DNA from 2 places in the Gilvimarinus sp. 1_MG-2023 genome. Region 2 is predicted to be linked to the other one. Evidence: predicted binding sites of a transcription regulator. Region 2 holds the regulator's gene; the other holds the start of a gene.
The links. Region 2 encodes sigma-54, which starts transcription at its own class of promoters, with help from an activator protein. Its sites were predicted from a motif close to TGGCACANNNNTTGCNNT; they were not measured.

Region 1 (7,625 bases), on a different contig from region 2:
TTATTGGTTCTGTGCTGGCGACTGAGCTCGGTACACACTGGTTGTTAACACAGGTGAAAAGCTTTACCGGTGTACAGTTTACCTACCAAGGTGGGGCTTTGATTCGAGGGGTGCGCTTAAGCGATGTTCGTTATCAAACGCCGGGCTTGGATCTTTCGATGCAAAAGCTCACGCTGGATTGGCATCCTAATAGAATTTTTTGGGGCGCACTGTATATCGATCAGCTCGATGTCCATGGTGTGGCAATAAAACTCAGTGCAACCGAGTCGTCGTCTGAGCCTAGTGCGCAATGGCCCGAACCAGACCTGCCGTTTAAAGTTATCTTAAAACAACTCAATGTCCGTGAGCTAAGTGTGCAAAGTGCCGAGGCCGATGCTGTTGTGGTTGATCATATCGCGGCTGAGGCAAGTTACGGCGTCGGCGAGCTTGACGTCAGGCGATTGCGTATCGAGATTGATAAGAGCCACATCCAGTTAGACGGGAGTGTTCAATTGGCCTTTCCCTATGCTTTGGATGCAAACCTTGAGTGGCAGTTGCCATCGCTTGACGCCGATGTTGAGTCTTGGCGTTCAAAGCTGCCAGAGATTGTGAACAATAATATCTGGCAAGGAGAGCTAACGCTCGGTGGTGACCTGCGCAATTTACAATATTCGGTGAATACCCGCATGCCGCTTGTTGCCAATTTATCGGGCGATTTAATGACGGCGGCGAGCCAACATAAGATCGAATTTAATCCTGAGCTGACAGCTCAGTTGAACTTGCCTGAACAACGTCTACCCCAATCGATTATTGACTTAGGTGAGCAGCAACCGGACTTAATAGCGGGCGAGGTTCAACTGCAAGGCTGGCTGCCTGCCTACCAAATAAACGCCGATGTTAATGCAAGCTTGCCCGAGCTCGACCCATTGCAGCTGCAGGTAAGCGCTAACGGTAACCTTGAGCGAATGACCGCGCAATTATTTGAGTTGTCCTTGGGGCAGGCGTCGCTGACGGCAACCGGCGAGCTAGGTTGGCAGCAAGGCGTTCGTTGGCAACTAAACGTGCAAGGTGAAAATATAAACCCCGGCGTATACGTCAGTGACTGGCCGGGCAATATTCAGTTTGCCTTGCAGTCGCAAGGGCATAAGACTGAGCAAGCCTTATCGATGTCGGCCAACATCGAAAATTTGGAGGGACGGCTTCGCTCATTAATGGTCGCGGGGGCAGGGCAGGTTGAGTTTGCTTCTGGCCAGTGGCAGATACAAAACCTAATGGCATCTCTGGGTGGTAATCAATTGAATATTGAGGGTGCTTGGGGGGAAACTGTTGAATTGACGGGGAATATTAACGCTCCATTGCTTGCGCAAATAGACCCCGCCCTCGGCGGTCAATTGCAAGCGAATGGTCAGCTGTCAGGAACATTTCCCAACCTAACATTTACCGGTGAAGCCAATGCAGAAAATGTTCGTTGGCAGGGATATTCGGTTGAGTCTTTACAGTTGCAGTCGGGCTCAGATGATGTAAGTGCTCAGTCTTTGAGGCTGCAAGCTCGCGCCCTTGGCATTAACTTAAATGGTCGAAAGTTACAGTCGGCATCACTCAATGCGCAAGGTGATGCCGGTCAGCATCAACTTGATCTAGAGCTGGAAACCAATCTCGATAATCAGCTGCAGGTCAGTGTGCAAGGTGCGTGGCAACAATCTCAGTGGGCTGGTAACTTGCAGTCCTTGCGCTTGCGCTCTCCCTATGTTGAAGATGTCACTCTAGCAGCACCAGCCGCCATTGAGCTTTCTTCTACCCAGGCATCACTGGAAGCCTTATGTTTGCAAATGCTACCTGCCAGTGATGCGGCTAACACTCAAGCCAGCAACAAGCTTTTGGCCGCCTGCTTTGAAGGGCGCTGGCAGACGGCCTCAGGTATAAAAGCGCATTTTAATTTGGAGCGCTTGGCGCTATCGCTGTTTGACCCCTGGGTACAAAAAGACATGAGTCTAGCTGGGTATCTGCACGGTGCTGGTGAAGTTGATTGGCTGGGTGATGAGAGCAAAGTGAGTGTCCACGTTGATTCTTTTGAGGCAGAAATAATTCACGTTGCCAGTAAAGGTAAGGCCGAGCGTTATAAGTTGGGTCAAATTCGAGCTGATATTCAAGGCGACGACACCTCCATAGTAGCTAAGGCAATAACCACGGTGGAGGGTTTTGCCGAGGTTAAAGCTCTGGCTAATTATGAGCTGGCCTCGGGTAAAGTCGAGGCCCAGTTGGATGCCAATGTTGATAACTTGCGACCCTTCATGGCGTTCGCCCCCGGGGTGAGAAATTTGCGCGGTGAGCTTATGGTTGACGCCAGCCTTAACGGGCTTTTGTCTCAGCCAGAGCTGGCACTTACTGTTGATCTTAACGAAGCCTCGATGGATTTGCCGCCCTTGGGTATTCAGTTATCAGCCGTTAATGCCAGTCTGCGCGGCGATCAAAATAGTTTAATGCTCGATGCCAGTGCCAGCCCTAGTGAGGGGGCTTTGAAGCTGCATGCTCAAGTGGAAAATCCATTGGGCAGTGACTGGAAAATTGATGGCGAGTTAAATGGCGAGCGTGCCAAAGTCGTTCAGTTGCCTGAATTAAATTTATGGGTCAGCCCTGACATCACCCTTGTCGCGTCTGAGCAGTCGGTGAACATCAAAGGTTCTGCCGCTATTCCTAAAGCAAAAGCGGTGATTAAGACACTGCCTACGGGGGCGGTTAAAGTATCGAATGATGTTGTGGTGTTGGATGATGAGGCGTCAACAGGCTCGAGTCTACCTATTAACATGAACCTGCAAGTTGCACTTGGGGATGAAATTGAGGTGGAGGCTAGCGGTTTTAAAGCGGGGCTGGGAGGGAAGTTAACCTTAAATAAAACGCCGACAAGAGCACTCTACGCCACAGGCGATATTGTTGTGCTCGATGGGAAATACGAAGCTTATGGTCAACAGCTTGCTATTGAGCGAGGCACGGTCTCATTTCAAGGTCCGCTGGACAACCCTGGGCTAAACGTCACGGCTACACGCAAAGTTGAGGATGTGGAGGTCGGTATCGTCATCGGTGGCACATTGCAAAAGCCAGCGACTGAAATCTATTCCAGCCCTCAGCAAACCGAAAGCAATGCATTGTCGATGTTGTTCACGGGCAAAAAACTGAATTCTGCCTCATCGGGTGAAGCAGGCATGTTGATTAATGCAGTAGCGAAATTGGGGGTCAAGCAGGGCCAATTCTTGGCAGATGACATTGCCAATAAATTTGGGCTGGATGAGTTGACCATCAAATCCGAAGACAGTGTTGATAACAGTCAGTTGTGGCTGGGGAAGTATTTGACGAAAGACATCTACATTCATTACGCCATCGGATTATTTGATAGTGTCTCGACTTTAGGGCTGACCTATTTTATATCCGATAATTTTCAAATTGAGGCAGAGTCTGGGGTGGTTCAAAGTGCGGATCTAATTTACACATTAGAGCGCTAACTCCAGTGAGATCGCCCTATATTGGGTTGGTAAAATATTTTGGTGCACACGCAAGCTCCAAAGTGGTGCTTATTGGTTGGGTTCAAATTATTGTCGGGTTAGTAGTGAGGCGTTTGGTGGTGCATTGTGCGTTAAGTTGGTGCCATTAAGCCGTTTTTATATGCCTGTTAGCTGCCTGACGTGTTAGCAAAATTTAATAATAACAATAGGTTGGCTGTTTTTTTCGGAGCTTGGCATAGCCGTTGCTAACGTCATTGCAACTCTGAGCAAACTTCTAAGGAAAAGACAATGGCCTATATAGAACCCTCCGAATTCGTTACCAAGATGGTTGATTCGGGCGAACAAAAAGTATTTATGTCCACCAAAGACACGCTAATACGGGCCATTATGGCTGGTGCCATTTTGGCGCTGGCGGCCATGTTTGCGATCACCGTTACCGTGAAAACCGGCTCGCCACTGGTTGGGGCGTTATTATTCCCAGTGGGTTTTATCATGTTGTATCTGATGAAGTTCGACCTGTTAACCGGTGTGTTTACCTTAGTGCCACTGGCGTTGTTGGATAAGCGCCCAGGCGTTAGCTTCGCCGGTGTGATGCGCAACTGGGGGTTAGTGTTTATTGGTAACTTTGCCGGCGCTATGATGGTCGCCTTTTTTATGTCATTTATCTTGACCTATGGGTACAAAGTGGATGGTGGTTTACTCGCGGCGAAAGTTAGTGCTATCGGCGAATCGCGTACGGTAGGCTATCAGGCGCACGGCGTTACCGGTTGGTTAACTATCTTTATTCGCGGCATGTTGTGTAACTGGATGGTATCCATGGGTGTTGTGGGTGCCATGATTTCCAGCTCGGCTGGCGGTAAAATGGTCGCCATGTGGATGCCGATTATGCTCTTCTTCTTTATGGGCTTTGAACACTCAATCGTTAATATGTTCTTATTCCCCTTCTCAATGATTATGGGCGGCGACTTTACCGTTAGTGACTACCTGCTGTGGAATGAATTGCCCACGGTTTTGGGGAACTTGGCTGGTGGCCTCTTATTGGTGGGCTTACCGCTCTACCTAACACATGTTAAAACCAGCCCTGAAAGGCAGCTTGTATAAGGAGCTTAAGCGCTTGCCCGATGAATGCAGTAAGCGCTTATTAGCATGCCAAAACAATTAAAGATAAGCCTCGGCCAATACACGTGCGCCGGGGCTAAGTCGGTTAATCAAGATGCGATGGGTGCCTGCATACCTAAAGAGCCGCTACTCGGCTATAAAGGTGTGGTGGTTGCGATTGCCGATGGCATCAGCAGTAGCGATGTCAGCCAGATCGCCAGCGATATGGCAGTCACCAGTTTTCTTACCGATTACTATTGCACCTCAGAGGCCTGGTCGGTAAAAAAGTCGGCAGTGCGTGTTCTGCAGGCAACCAACTCATGGCTGCACGGCCAAACCTATAACAGCCCTCATCGCTATAACAAAGACAAAGGGTACGTCAGCACTTTTGCCGCTCTTATTCTTAAGTCACACAGCGCACATATTTTTCACAGTGGCGACAGTCGAGTTTATCGGGTTGTTAGCGGTGCCCTAGAGCAGTTAACTCAAGACCACCGCCGCTATGAATCACGCAACAACAGTTATTTAACTAAAGCTTTAGGCATTCATGATCATGTTGAATTAGATTATTGTGAGCGGGATTTAGCCGTGGGTGATATATTTTTTCTGGCCACTGATGGGGTGTATGAATATATAGAGACGGGTGATGTGAGCCGTGCTATTGATGAGCAGTCGGATTTGAATGCAGCGGCACGGGCATTAACCGAGTTGGCGCTTTCGCGTGGTAGTCAGGATAATCTCAGTGCCCAATTGATAAAGATTGAACACCTTCCCGAACGACAGTTGTCTGAGGTTCAGCAGCAAATCACGCAATTGCGACCGCCGCCTAGGTTGCAAGCGCGCATGGAATTTGATGGCTACAAAATTTTGCGTGAGCTTTATATCAGTAGTCGCAGTCATGTGTTTTTAGCGCAAGATATGGATACGCAAGAGCGCGTTGTGATTAAAACACCATCGCAAGAAATGCGCACTGATCCGCTTTATTTAGAAAGTTTTTTAACGGAAGATTGGATAGCACAGCGTATCGATAATGCCCATGTGTTGCGGTGCGTTACGCCGACTCGGGCTCGACAATATTTATATTTAGTGAGCGAGTATATCGAAGGTCAGACATTGACCCAGTGGATGCAAGATCACCCTGAGCCCAGCCCCGTCGATGTGCGAAATATACTCGAGCAAGCAATACGGGGTGTGCAGGCTTTTCACCGGCAAGAGATGCTGCATCAGGATTTAAGACCTGCGAATATCATGGTCGATAATCAAGGCATGGTAAAAATCATCGATTTTGGCGCGGTGCGAGTGGCCGGTGTGCAAGAGTTAACACAAGCATCACAAAAGATTGTTGGTACGGCGCAATACACAGCGCCGGAATACTTTATTCAGGCCAGAGCGAGCCAGCGCTCAGATATTTTTGCTCTGGGCGTGATTGCTTATCAAATGTTAAGTGGTGGCCATTTGCCCTATGGTGCGAGTGTGTCCAGGGCGCATTCAGTGACCGCGCAAAGGCGATTAAAATACACCAGCTTGCTTTCGCACCGGCCAGATCTACCTAGCTGGTTGGATGAAACGCTTAAGCGGGCAGTCGCTATTACACCGCTCAAACGCTACGCCGAGTTGAGCGAGTTTGCCTTAGATTTACAGCGCCCTAATCCAGAGTTTTTACGCCAAACCCAGCGCCCGTTTATTGAGCGTAATCCGGTCAGGTTTTGGCAAGGGGTATCACTTTTGTTGTTAATTCTTTTACTCTGGCAGTGGGGTGGGGATTACCTCTGAAGGCAAGTTAACAGGAACTGGAAGTTTTTGCGTGGAAATAAAAACGGCGAGCATTGGCTCGCCGTTTTTATTAATGGCACTGTTACATTGTAGGAGGCTAGGGGGTGAAGGTCACCTTAACGCTGCCGTCTACTTCGCTGGCTTCAATGTAACCAATCGCGCCTGGTGTGCTGGCTACCGCCGCTTTTACCGAGGCGGAAGAGTCGAGCATACGCGGTGGCTGACCCTTGCCGGTAAAAACCTGCTTAGACCAAAACGCATTGAGCTGAGCCTGTGAGCGACCAGTGACTTTGGTGTGGAACTCATCGCGCAGTTGCTGCCCCTGAGCAAGATCAATCGGGTCGGCCGTTTGTCCGCCGGGCAGTTGTTTGCTGCGGCCAATGTATAGGTCGCGTATCTGATTTTTCTCCATGCTGTCGGGGCCGGAGGGGTGCACAATGACCACTACCTCGGCTAGAGCCGCAGAGGATGCTAGCAACAATGTCAGTAGAAAATATTTCATGGCTGATCCTCCCTTAAAAGGCTGCGTCGAGTTTAATCGAGAATATATCGGCATCGTCATAATTAATCACTGGGCCAATGTTGCCATTTAAATTGCCTCCGGTATCACCGAAGCCAGATACACGGCTCAAGTCAAACTTAATCGCGATATTGCTCATTGCATCCCAACGCACGCCGACACTTTGCGAGGTGCGCTCGATATTTTGAATGTCTGAGGCGACGACTAACCCATATACCGGGCTGCCGGGTGTGGTGACTTGTGCCCGGGTAAGCGGGCGCTCTTCGTCATCGATGGACTCTTTTACTGAGAGTGTTACATAAGGGCTAAAGCTGCCAAAGGTACGGGCCACGGTAATATAGGCCGAGTCGCTATCGACAATCGGGCCATCCACTTCAAAGCGGGTCAGCTCGGAGATAACTTGCCAGGTGCCATTATTGAAGCTTAAGCCAACACCGTAAAAATGAGTGTCAAAGGTATCGCCACTAACCGCTAATTCTGCTGTGGCATAGTTACTGCGCACAGTCCAAATAAAATCGGTCCAGCTAACAGCGCCGCCGTACAGGTTGTCAACATTGACATCAACCAGTTGTCCGGCGATATCCACACTGTCGTCGGTTTCGCCACCAAACCCCTGTAGGCTTAGAGTCGATGTGTCGAAATTTATATCGTACAGTGCGTCAACCCCGGTATAGCTGGTAATGGGAATGCCGCCGTAAACATCAATCGGTGGGCGGCCCCATGGCTGTGCGTAACCCACTTCGAGCGAGTCGGAGTAC
Region 2 (7,625 bases):
CAGCCTGGAGAGCCAAGATGCTTTGTACAGAATGGACTTTACTTGGCCGGCATTGCCGACGGATGTCGATTTAGAAACAGTATCGGGCCAACTCGATGTGAAATTGGGGCAGGGACGTTATTTACGTGACAGTGCCGGTGCCAGTGATGGGCTGCTGAAATTCTTAGGATTATTTAATTTCGATTCTTTAGCGCGCCGGGCAAGGTTGGATTTTTCTGACCTGTATAAAAGTGGTTTGGCGTTTGACAGTATTACCGGGCAAGTGGCGTTTGATGAGGGGCAGCTTAATATTACAAAAGCCTTTCAGTTGCAGAGCCCTTCAAGCCGAATGGAGTTGACAGGCAGTGTGGACATGGTGGCGCAAACTTTGGATACCCGGCTGGTCGCCACTTTGCCGATGACCGGTAATCTGACAGTTATTGCAGCTCTTGCTGCAGGTTTGCCGGCTGCAGCTGGTGTGTTTGTTATCAGTAAACTGTTTGAGGAGCAAATGAATAAGGTCACCAGTGTTCGCTACGCAATTACCGGTGACTGGGATGATCCGCAAACGGAATTTTTAGGCGTGGCTGATAGTGCTGCGAATGATTGATACCGTTTTTGAGTTTCTAAATTATTGGTGTGCCAGCACAGTATCACGCAAGTAGCGGAATAATTTGCGGGCATGAGCAGGAGCTTTCGCTTGGCTTTTCTCTTTTTGCGCCATTCGAACCAATTGTCTTAAATGCTGGATGTCGACATCGGGATGATTGCTAATAAATTGTTGCAATGTGTCCGGGTTGCCGTCGATAAGCTGGTCGCGCCAATTCTCCACTTGATGTTGACGCTGAGTGTTGAGTGAATGCTTGGCGTTTAGATTGTCCAGTTGTTGTCTAACCTGTTCGCCGTCTACCTTACGCATGACCTTGCCGATAAACTGAAGGTGTCGACGGCGAGCCTCCCGCTGCCTGATGCGGTGCATCTCTTGAATGGCCTCCAGCACTTCGCTGGGAAGGTCGAGGCTTAGCAGTTGGCTATCACTTAATTCCGTCAGCTCCTGCCCCAGTGCTTGCAGAGCGTGCATCTCGCGTTTGCGTTGAGACTTGCTCGGTAGGTCATCAAACTCTAGGTCGTGCTCTTGATCTTGATCGTTCATGGTGTGTCTTCGTCCAATTCTTCAAAGCCCGACTCAATTAATGAGCAGATGGCTTCCAGCGCCTGATCGGCATTGTCGCCACAAGTGGCGATGTGTAATTCTTTGCCCAATCCGGCCGCGAGCATCATCAGCGCCATAACACTGTGGCAATTGGCATTTTTACCTTCACAGGTCAGTTCGATTTGGCAGTCGTATTGATTGGCCACGGCCACCAATTTGGCGGCGGATCTGGCGTGTAAGCCCTTGCGGTTAATTATGGTCACAACTCGGGTTGGCATGGGAGGCTCTATTGTGGCGCGTCTAATTCTCTGTGACGAACCTGCACATTGTCCAGTTCACCTGAGAATTGTTGTTGTAGCTTGTCGCATAAATAGACCGAACGATGCTGACCGCCGGTACAGCCAATAGCGACAGTAATATAGCTGCGATTATTAGCTTGGTAGTGTTGCCACCAGCGACCTAAGAAGTGGGTTATATCTTGTAGCATGTCTTGTACTAGCGGTTCTGAATCTAGAAAATCAATAACATCGACGTCGCGTCCAGTTTGGCTGCGTAGACTTTGCTTCCAGTGCGGATTGGGTAGGCAGCGTGCATCAAACACGATGTCGGCATTGTTGGGCGGGCCGTGTTTAAAGCCAAATGACTCAAATAATACTGCCATGCCATCTGAGTGAGGTTCGGCAATACGAGATTTAATCAGCTCGCGCAACTGATGCAGGTTTAGATCCGTAGTGTTGATGACAAGATCTGCCGCATCTCGCATGGGCTCAAGTAACTGGTGTTCGGTTTCAATTGCTGCGGTCAAGTGGCGATGTTTGTCACTCAGTGGGTGTTTACGTCGAGTTTCACTGAACCGCTGCACAATTTTTTTGGTTTCAGCGTCTAGAAAGACAACGGTAAAGGGTAGGTGAGCATCTTTATGATGTCCTACCATTGAGGGGAAAATTTCTAAGTCTTGCCAAGCGTCGCGAATATCGATGCCAATGGCAAAATTTTGATTGTCCGCGTCTTTGTGCAGTTGAATTTGAGTGATTAGCGCAGGCAGCAGGCTTACCGGTAAGTTATCGATACAGTTATAACCGGCATCTTCCAGCGCGTTTAGCGCGGTACTTTTCCCCGAGCCCGACAAACCACTGACAATCACCAAATGCATAGTGGTTAGCCTGCTGGTGACTGGGTGGCAGCGGCAAAAAGCGCTTGCGGGTTTTGCGCAGACCGCAATGCCTGGCGAAACTGATTGTCATTAAGCGCGCTGGCCAGCGCGGCCAGCGTTTTTAAGTGTTCGTCACATGACTCCTCGGGAACCAGCATGGCAAATAATACATCGACCGGTTCACCATCCATTGCATCGAAGTCAATGGGGTCTTTTAAGGTGATTAGTGCGCCCAATGTACAGTCGCAACCTGGTATGCGTGAGTGGGGGATGGCGATGCCATGGCCAATACCGGTAGAACCGAGCTTCTCCCGCGCGATTAAACGCCGAAATACGTCATCGGCGTCGAGCATGGGTGAGTTCTCGGCAATGGTATTGGCGAGGATCTCTAGTGCGCGCTTTTTACTGACCCCTTCGATATGGCATAGGGTGCGTTCTGGGGATAATATTTGAGAGATTTCCATGAGTATTATCTGTGGCTTTTCAGCTTTTCTTTGTGTTTGATCACTTGACGGTCAAGCTTGTCGGTAAGGGCGTCAATGGCGGTGTAGAGATCTTCGGAGTCTGCATTAGCAAAAATGTCTTTGCCGCTGACATGTATGCTCGCTTCAGCTTTTTGGGTTAGTTTTTCCACAGTGAGAAAAACATTAATGCTGGTGATGAGGTCATTATGGTGCGTTAACTTTGCAAATTTATTATGAACATACTCTTCAATTGCTTCGGTTACCTCAATGTGATGACCGCTGATGTTTATTTGCATATAGCTATCCTCCTGAATCAGGGTGGGCCTATCCCACCCAGCCGGCCGCAATAGTGCCACCGGTGCATAAACAGACTGTATCAGACAATGCTTTTACGTTCATTTGATGGTGGAATATTGAGCGACTCTCGATACTTGGCAATCGTTCGCCGTGCGACCCTTATTCCCTGCTCGGCCAGCATGTCGGTAATTTTGCTGTCGCTGAGTGGTTTTTTCGAGTTTTCAGCTGCCACCAATTTCTTAATGATAGCGCGGATTGCAGTAGACGAACACTCACCGCCTGAATCGGTGCTGACGTGAGATGAAAAAAAGTATTTCAGCTCAAAAATACCCTGGGGGGTGTGCATATATTTCTGCGTAGTCACCCGCGAAATAGTCGACTCATGCATTTCTACCAACTCGGCGATATCGTGTAACACCAAGGGTTTCATGGCTTCTGCGCCATACTCCAGAAATCCTCGTTGCTTTTCCACAATACAGGTGGCGACTTTCAACAGGGTTTCGTTACGACTTTGTAAGCTTTTTAGAAACCAGCGGGCCTCTTGTAAATTGTTTTTCAAAAAGGTGTTTTCGCTGCTGGAATCGGCTCTTTTAACCAGTGATGCGTAATCGGAGTTGATTCGTAACCGGGGAGCTATATCCGGATTAAGCTCAACGGTCCAGCGCCCTTCACGTTTATCGACAAATACGTCGGGCACGACATACTCGGTTTCGCGAGTGTCAATAGCGTCACCCGGGTGGGGGTTGAGGGTTTTGATTAGGGCAACCGCCTGCGCTAACTCTGGCTCTTTTAAGCGTGTTTTGCGCATTAATTGCCGGTAATCGCGGCTGGCGAGCATGGGGAGATATTGTTGAACGATTTGCTTGGCGGCATCCAAAAAAGGTGTGTCGGCGGCAAATTGGGTCAGCTGAACCAACAGACACTGCTCTAAATTCTCGCTGCAGATTCCCGATGGATCGAATTGTTGCAATCGGTGCTGTACAGCTTGCACCTCATCCAGTTCAAGCTCTTCGAAGTTGGGTGCTAAGCCTTCAAAAATTTCTTCCAGAGTAACGCTCAGCAGCCCGCTGGGCTCTACAGCGTCAATAATGGCCAGAGCGATGATTTCATCGCGCTCAGACATCGGTGTTAAATTGAGTTGCCACATTAAGTGGTCGTACAGTGTTTCAGTACTGCCACGACGGCTTTCGAAATCTGAGTCGTCGCCCTCGTAGTTGCTGGCCGGTAGTGCCGGCGCAGAGCTCTCGTAAACATCATCCCAGCTGGTGTCCACCGGGAGGTCCTGAGGGATTTCTTCGTTCCAATCGCCTTCAGCATTGTTTTCAGGTTCGGTTTCAGTGGCTTTGGCGGATTCTTGAGTGAGGCTGCTGGTCTCATTAATAGCAGCTTCTTGTTCGGATTTTTTTTCCGCCTCGGTGCTAGGCTCGTTGTTCTCTTCGGTTTCCAGCATGGGATTGGAATCCAGCGCCTCTTGGATCTCCTGCTGGAGGTCCAAGGTCGACAACTGCAGCAGACGAATCGCCTGTTGCAGTTGGGGGGTCATAGTGAGCTGTTGGCCCAGTTTTAATTGTAACGATTGTTTCATGGCTTCTTCAGTACGATCTTGCAGACTATGGTTTGAGTTTAGTCAGCATGTCGCCCCCAAGCAATAGCTCCTAGCAATCTTTATGCCTAACAAGGAGAATTAAGTATATGTCAAGGTGGCGAACCGGCTTTTAGAGCATAAAATGCTCGCCAAGGTAAACTTTGCGCACTTTCGCATTGTTCAGTACTTGTTCTGAACTGCCTTCGGCGATGATATGCCCTTCGCTGACGATATACGCTTTTTCGCATACACCTAAGGTTTCACGGACATTGTGGTCGGTAATCAGTATACCGATATTGCGGTCTTTTAAGTGGAGGACAATCTGTTGGATATCGCTGACGGAGATAGGGTCGACCCCGGCAAAGGGTTCATCTAAGAGGATAAACTTAGGGTCGGTGGCAAGGGCTCGCGCTATTTCTACCCGCCGTCTTTCACCGCCTGACAGAGCCATGCCCAGGCTGTCGCGAATGTGGGTGATGTGGAACTCTTGCAGTAGTGACTCTAACTGCTCTTCGCGTTCGGCCTTAGAAAGCTCCTTGCGAGTTTGCAATATGGCGAGAATATTATCCGCGACAGATAATTTACGAAATACTGAAGCCTCTTGTGGTAGATAGCCAATACCCGCTTGGGCACGCCCGTGGATGGGCATATGTGTCAGGGATTGATCGTCGATGGCCACTTTGCCTTTATCGGCGCGAACCAGGCCGGCAATCATGTAAAAGCAAGTCGTTTTCCCCGCCCCGTTGGGGCCGAGTAGGCCGACTATTTCGCCGCTTGATACGCTTAGGGAAACATCAATGACGACTTGGCGCCCTTTATAGCTTTTGGCCAGATTATCTGCGCGTAGTGTCGACATATTACTGCTCTATCAGTGCCGGGGGGATGGTCATTTGAATGGGTTGGTCAGATTCATGATCGCCTTCGGCGCTGACCAGTTCGCGGTTGATGTCGTAGCGAATCTCATGACCTTGCATAACCGCGCCGTCTTGCTCCAGTAAAGCGCCTTTACTTAGCGATACGGTATTGTTGGCACTGTTGTAGGTAATAATGCCCGCCTTAGCGCTAACCACGCCGCGATCAATGCTCGGTTGCTGCTCAAAGTGGGCGGGTGAGCCCTCGGCAGTGATTTGTTCAACGCTATTGTCTTGATCGAATTGAACCACAATGGTGTTGGCGCGGATGATCAGTGAGCCCTGCTGTAGGCGGGCCTCGCCAGTGTATGTAACACGACCATTTTTCTGATCGAACGTTTGCTGGTTCGCTTGCAGCTCAAAATTTTGCTCGCGATCACTGGGTAGGCCAAAAGCAGTTGTGCTGACGATTGCCAATAGCACAGTGAGTACGCAGTGCTTCAGTTTAGCGGGAAGCCTTTTAGTCGGGAGCATAAATACCTTTTACCTCAGACAGCAGTGCCACACGACCTGAGTCGAGATCGGCGGATAAGCCGACGGCGCTGGTAGTGCCGCGAGCGCTTTGCATGGTAACAGGTTTATCTGTTGTGGCAATTTGCTCGTGAGTGTTTACTAAGAGATCTTCGGTAGTGACATCCAGTCGGCCGTAGCGTGGATGCTCGCTATAAGCGTTGACGGTGCCGCTTAGCTGAAGAGTCTGTTGTTCAATATCCGCTATTCCCTGGTTGGCGACTAGGTGCCAGGGGTGACTGGAATTCTCACTCAGAAAAGTGAGTTCCGGTTGCTCAATATAACCCTCGGTGGTATCAGCGGTTTTAAAGTAGGTGACTTGGCGCGCTTTAAGGGTGTGGGTCAGTCGGCCGCTGTCATCGAATGAGCGATCGGTCATTTCTACTAGATAAACCTCGGGAAAATCTGGGGTGCTCGTCTCGCCGGCGCCTTTTACTAAATCGTTGGGTGAGTATTGCAAGGCGCTGTACAGCAAACCGCTGACCAGCGCAATGGTAATAATCCAGGATCGCGGTTGACGAGGTCGCATTAAGCTTGCTCTGGCGGTAAGTGCTGGCCAATGGCCGCGCGATAGTGCCCCTGCGCTTGCAGGAGTAAATCGCATGCTTCGCGTACGGCGCCATCGCCGCCGTTACGGTGACTGACCCAGTGCGCGTATTCAGCTACCGAAGCGTGCGCGTTGGGAACGGTTAGGGCCAGGCCCACGCGTGTCATGATGGATAAATCGGGCCAGTCATCACCCATGTGGGCAATTTCTTCGGGTTTTAAATTAAGCTGGTCAAACACCTCTTGCAGCGCTTGCCATTTATCTTCGCGGCCTTGTATCACCAAATCTACCCCCAGCTCTTTAGCGCGCCGGGCGACGATCTCGCTCTTGCGCCCTGTGATAATGGCAACTCGGACATCACTGTACTTTTGCAGGCTCCTAATGCCTTGTCCGTCTTGGGTGCAAAAACTTTTCATCTCGTTGCCGTGATTGTCATAGTAAAGCTTGCCATCGGACAGAATGCCGTCGACATCGAGAATCAGCAATTTTATCTGTTTGGCCAGTGCCAGTGTTTGTTGAGTCATAAGTAAGTACTTGTATCTGAGGGCATTAGACCACACCCGCCCGCAAAAGGTCGTGCATATGTAAGATGCCACAGGCCCGGTCGCCTTCGGTGACCACCAGTGCGGTAATCTTGGCTTCTTCCATCACTTTTAAGGCTTCAGCCGCTAAGGTGTCACGGGCGATGGTCGTGGGGTTGGGGGTCATGATGTCACGCATGATGGCAGAGTGAATATCAATGCCCTTATCTATTTGGCGGCGCAGATCACCGTCGGTAAAAATGCCAATAAGCTTCTCGCCTTCAAGGATGGTGGTCATACCGAAGCCTTTGCTGCTCATCTCTAGCAGAGCTTTTGACAGGCAGTCCTCGGGGCTGGAGATGGGTAGCTGGGGGCCGGTGTGCATCAGGTCTTCGATCTTGAGCAGTAGCTTGCGCCCCAAGGTGCCGCCCGGGTGTGAGAAGGCAAAATCTTCGGCCGTGAAACCACGCGCTTCCAGCAAGGCGATGGCCAGCGCGTCGCCCAG

Region 1: the regulator sigma-54 is predicted to act here: its motif matches at 3,708-3,725, upstream of Q4563_RS04535 (formate/nitrite transporter family protein).

Annotation. Positions count from the first base shown of each region.
Region 1 is NZ_JAUOSC010000002.1:392,321-399,945, reverse strand. Features, by position in the region: gene Q4563_RS04540 (translocation/assembly module TamB domain-containing protein) at 1-3,476, shown strand, start outside; gene Q4563_RS04535 (formate/nitrite transporter family protein) at 3,765-4,577, shown strand; gene Q4563_RS04530 (bifunctional protein-serine/threonine kinase/phosphatase) at 4,623-6,347, shown strand; gene Q4563_RS04525 (phosphate ABC transporter substrate-binding protein) at 6,445-6,849, opposite strand; gene Q4563_RS04520 (hypothetical protein) at 6,863-7,625, opposite strand, start outside.
Region 2 is NZ_JAUOSC010000003.1:204,126-211,750, reverse strand. Features, by position in the region: gene Q4563_RS06475 (YhdP family protein) at 1-589, shown strand, start outside; gene yjgA (ribosome biogenesis factor YjgA) at 611-1,132, opposite strand; gene Q4563_RS06465 (HPr family phosphocarrier protein) at 1,129-1,410, opposite strand; gene rapZ (RNase adapter RapZ) at 1,419-2,285, opposite strand; gene ptsN (PTS IIA-like nitrogen regulatory protein PtsN) at 2,291-2,749, opposite strand; gene hpf (ribosome hibernation-promoting factor, HPF/YfiA family) at 2,755-3,045, opposite strand; gene Q4563_RS06445 (RNA polymerase factor sigma-54) at 3,126-4,631, opposite strand; gene lptB (LPS export ABC transporter ATP-binding protein) at 4,762-5,487, opposite strand; gene lptA (lipopolysaccharide transport periplasmic protein LptA) at 5,489-6,016, opposite strand; gene lptC (LPS export ABC transporter periplasmic protein LptC) at 6,003-6,581, opposite strand; gene Q4563_RS06425 (KdsC family phosphatase) at 6,581-7,123, opposite strand; gene Q4563_RS06420 (KpsF/GutQ family sugar-phosphate isomerase) at 7,149-7,625, opposite strand, start outside.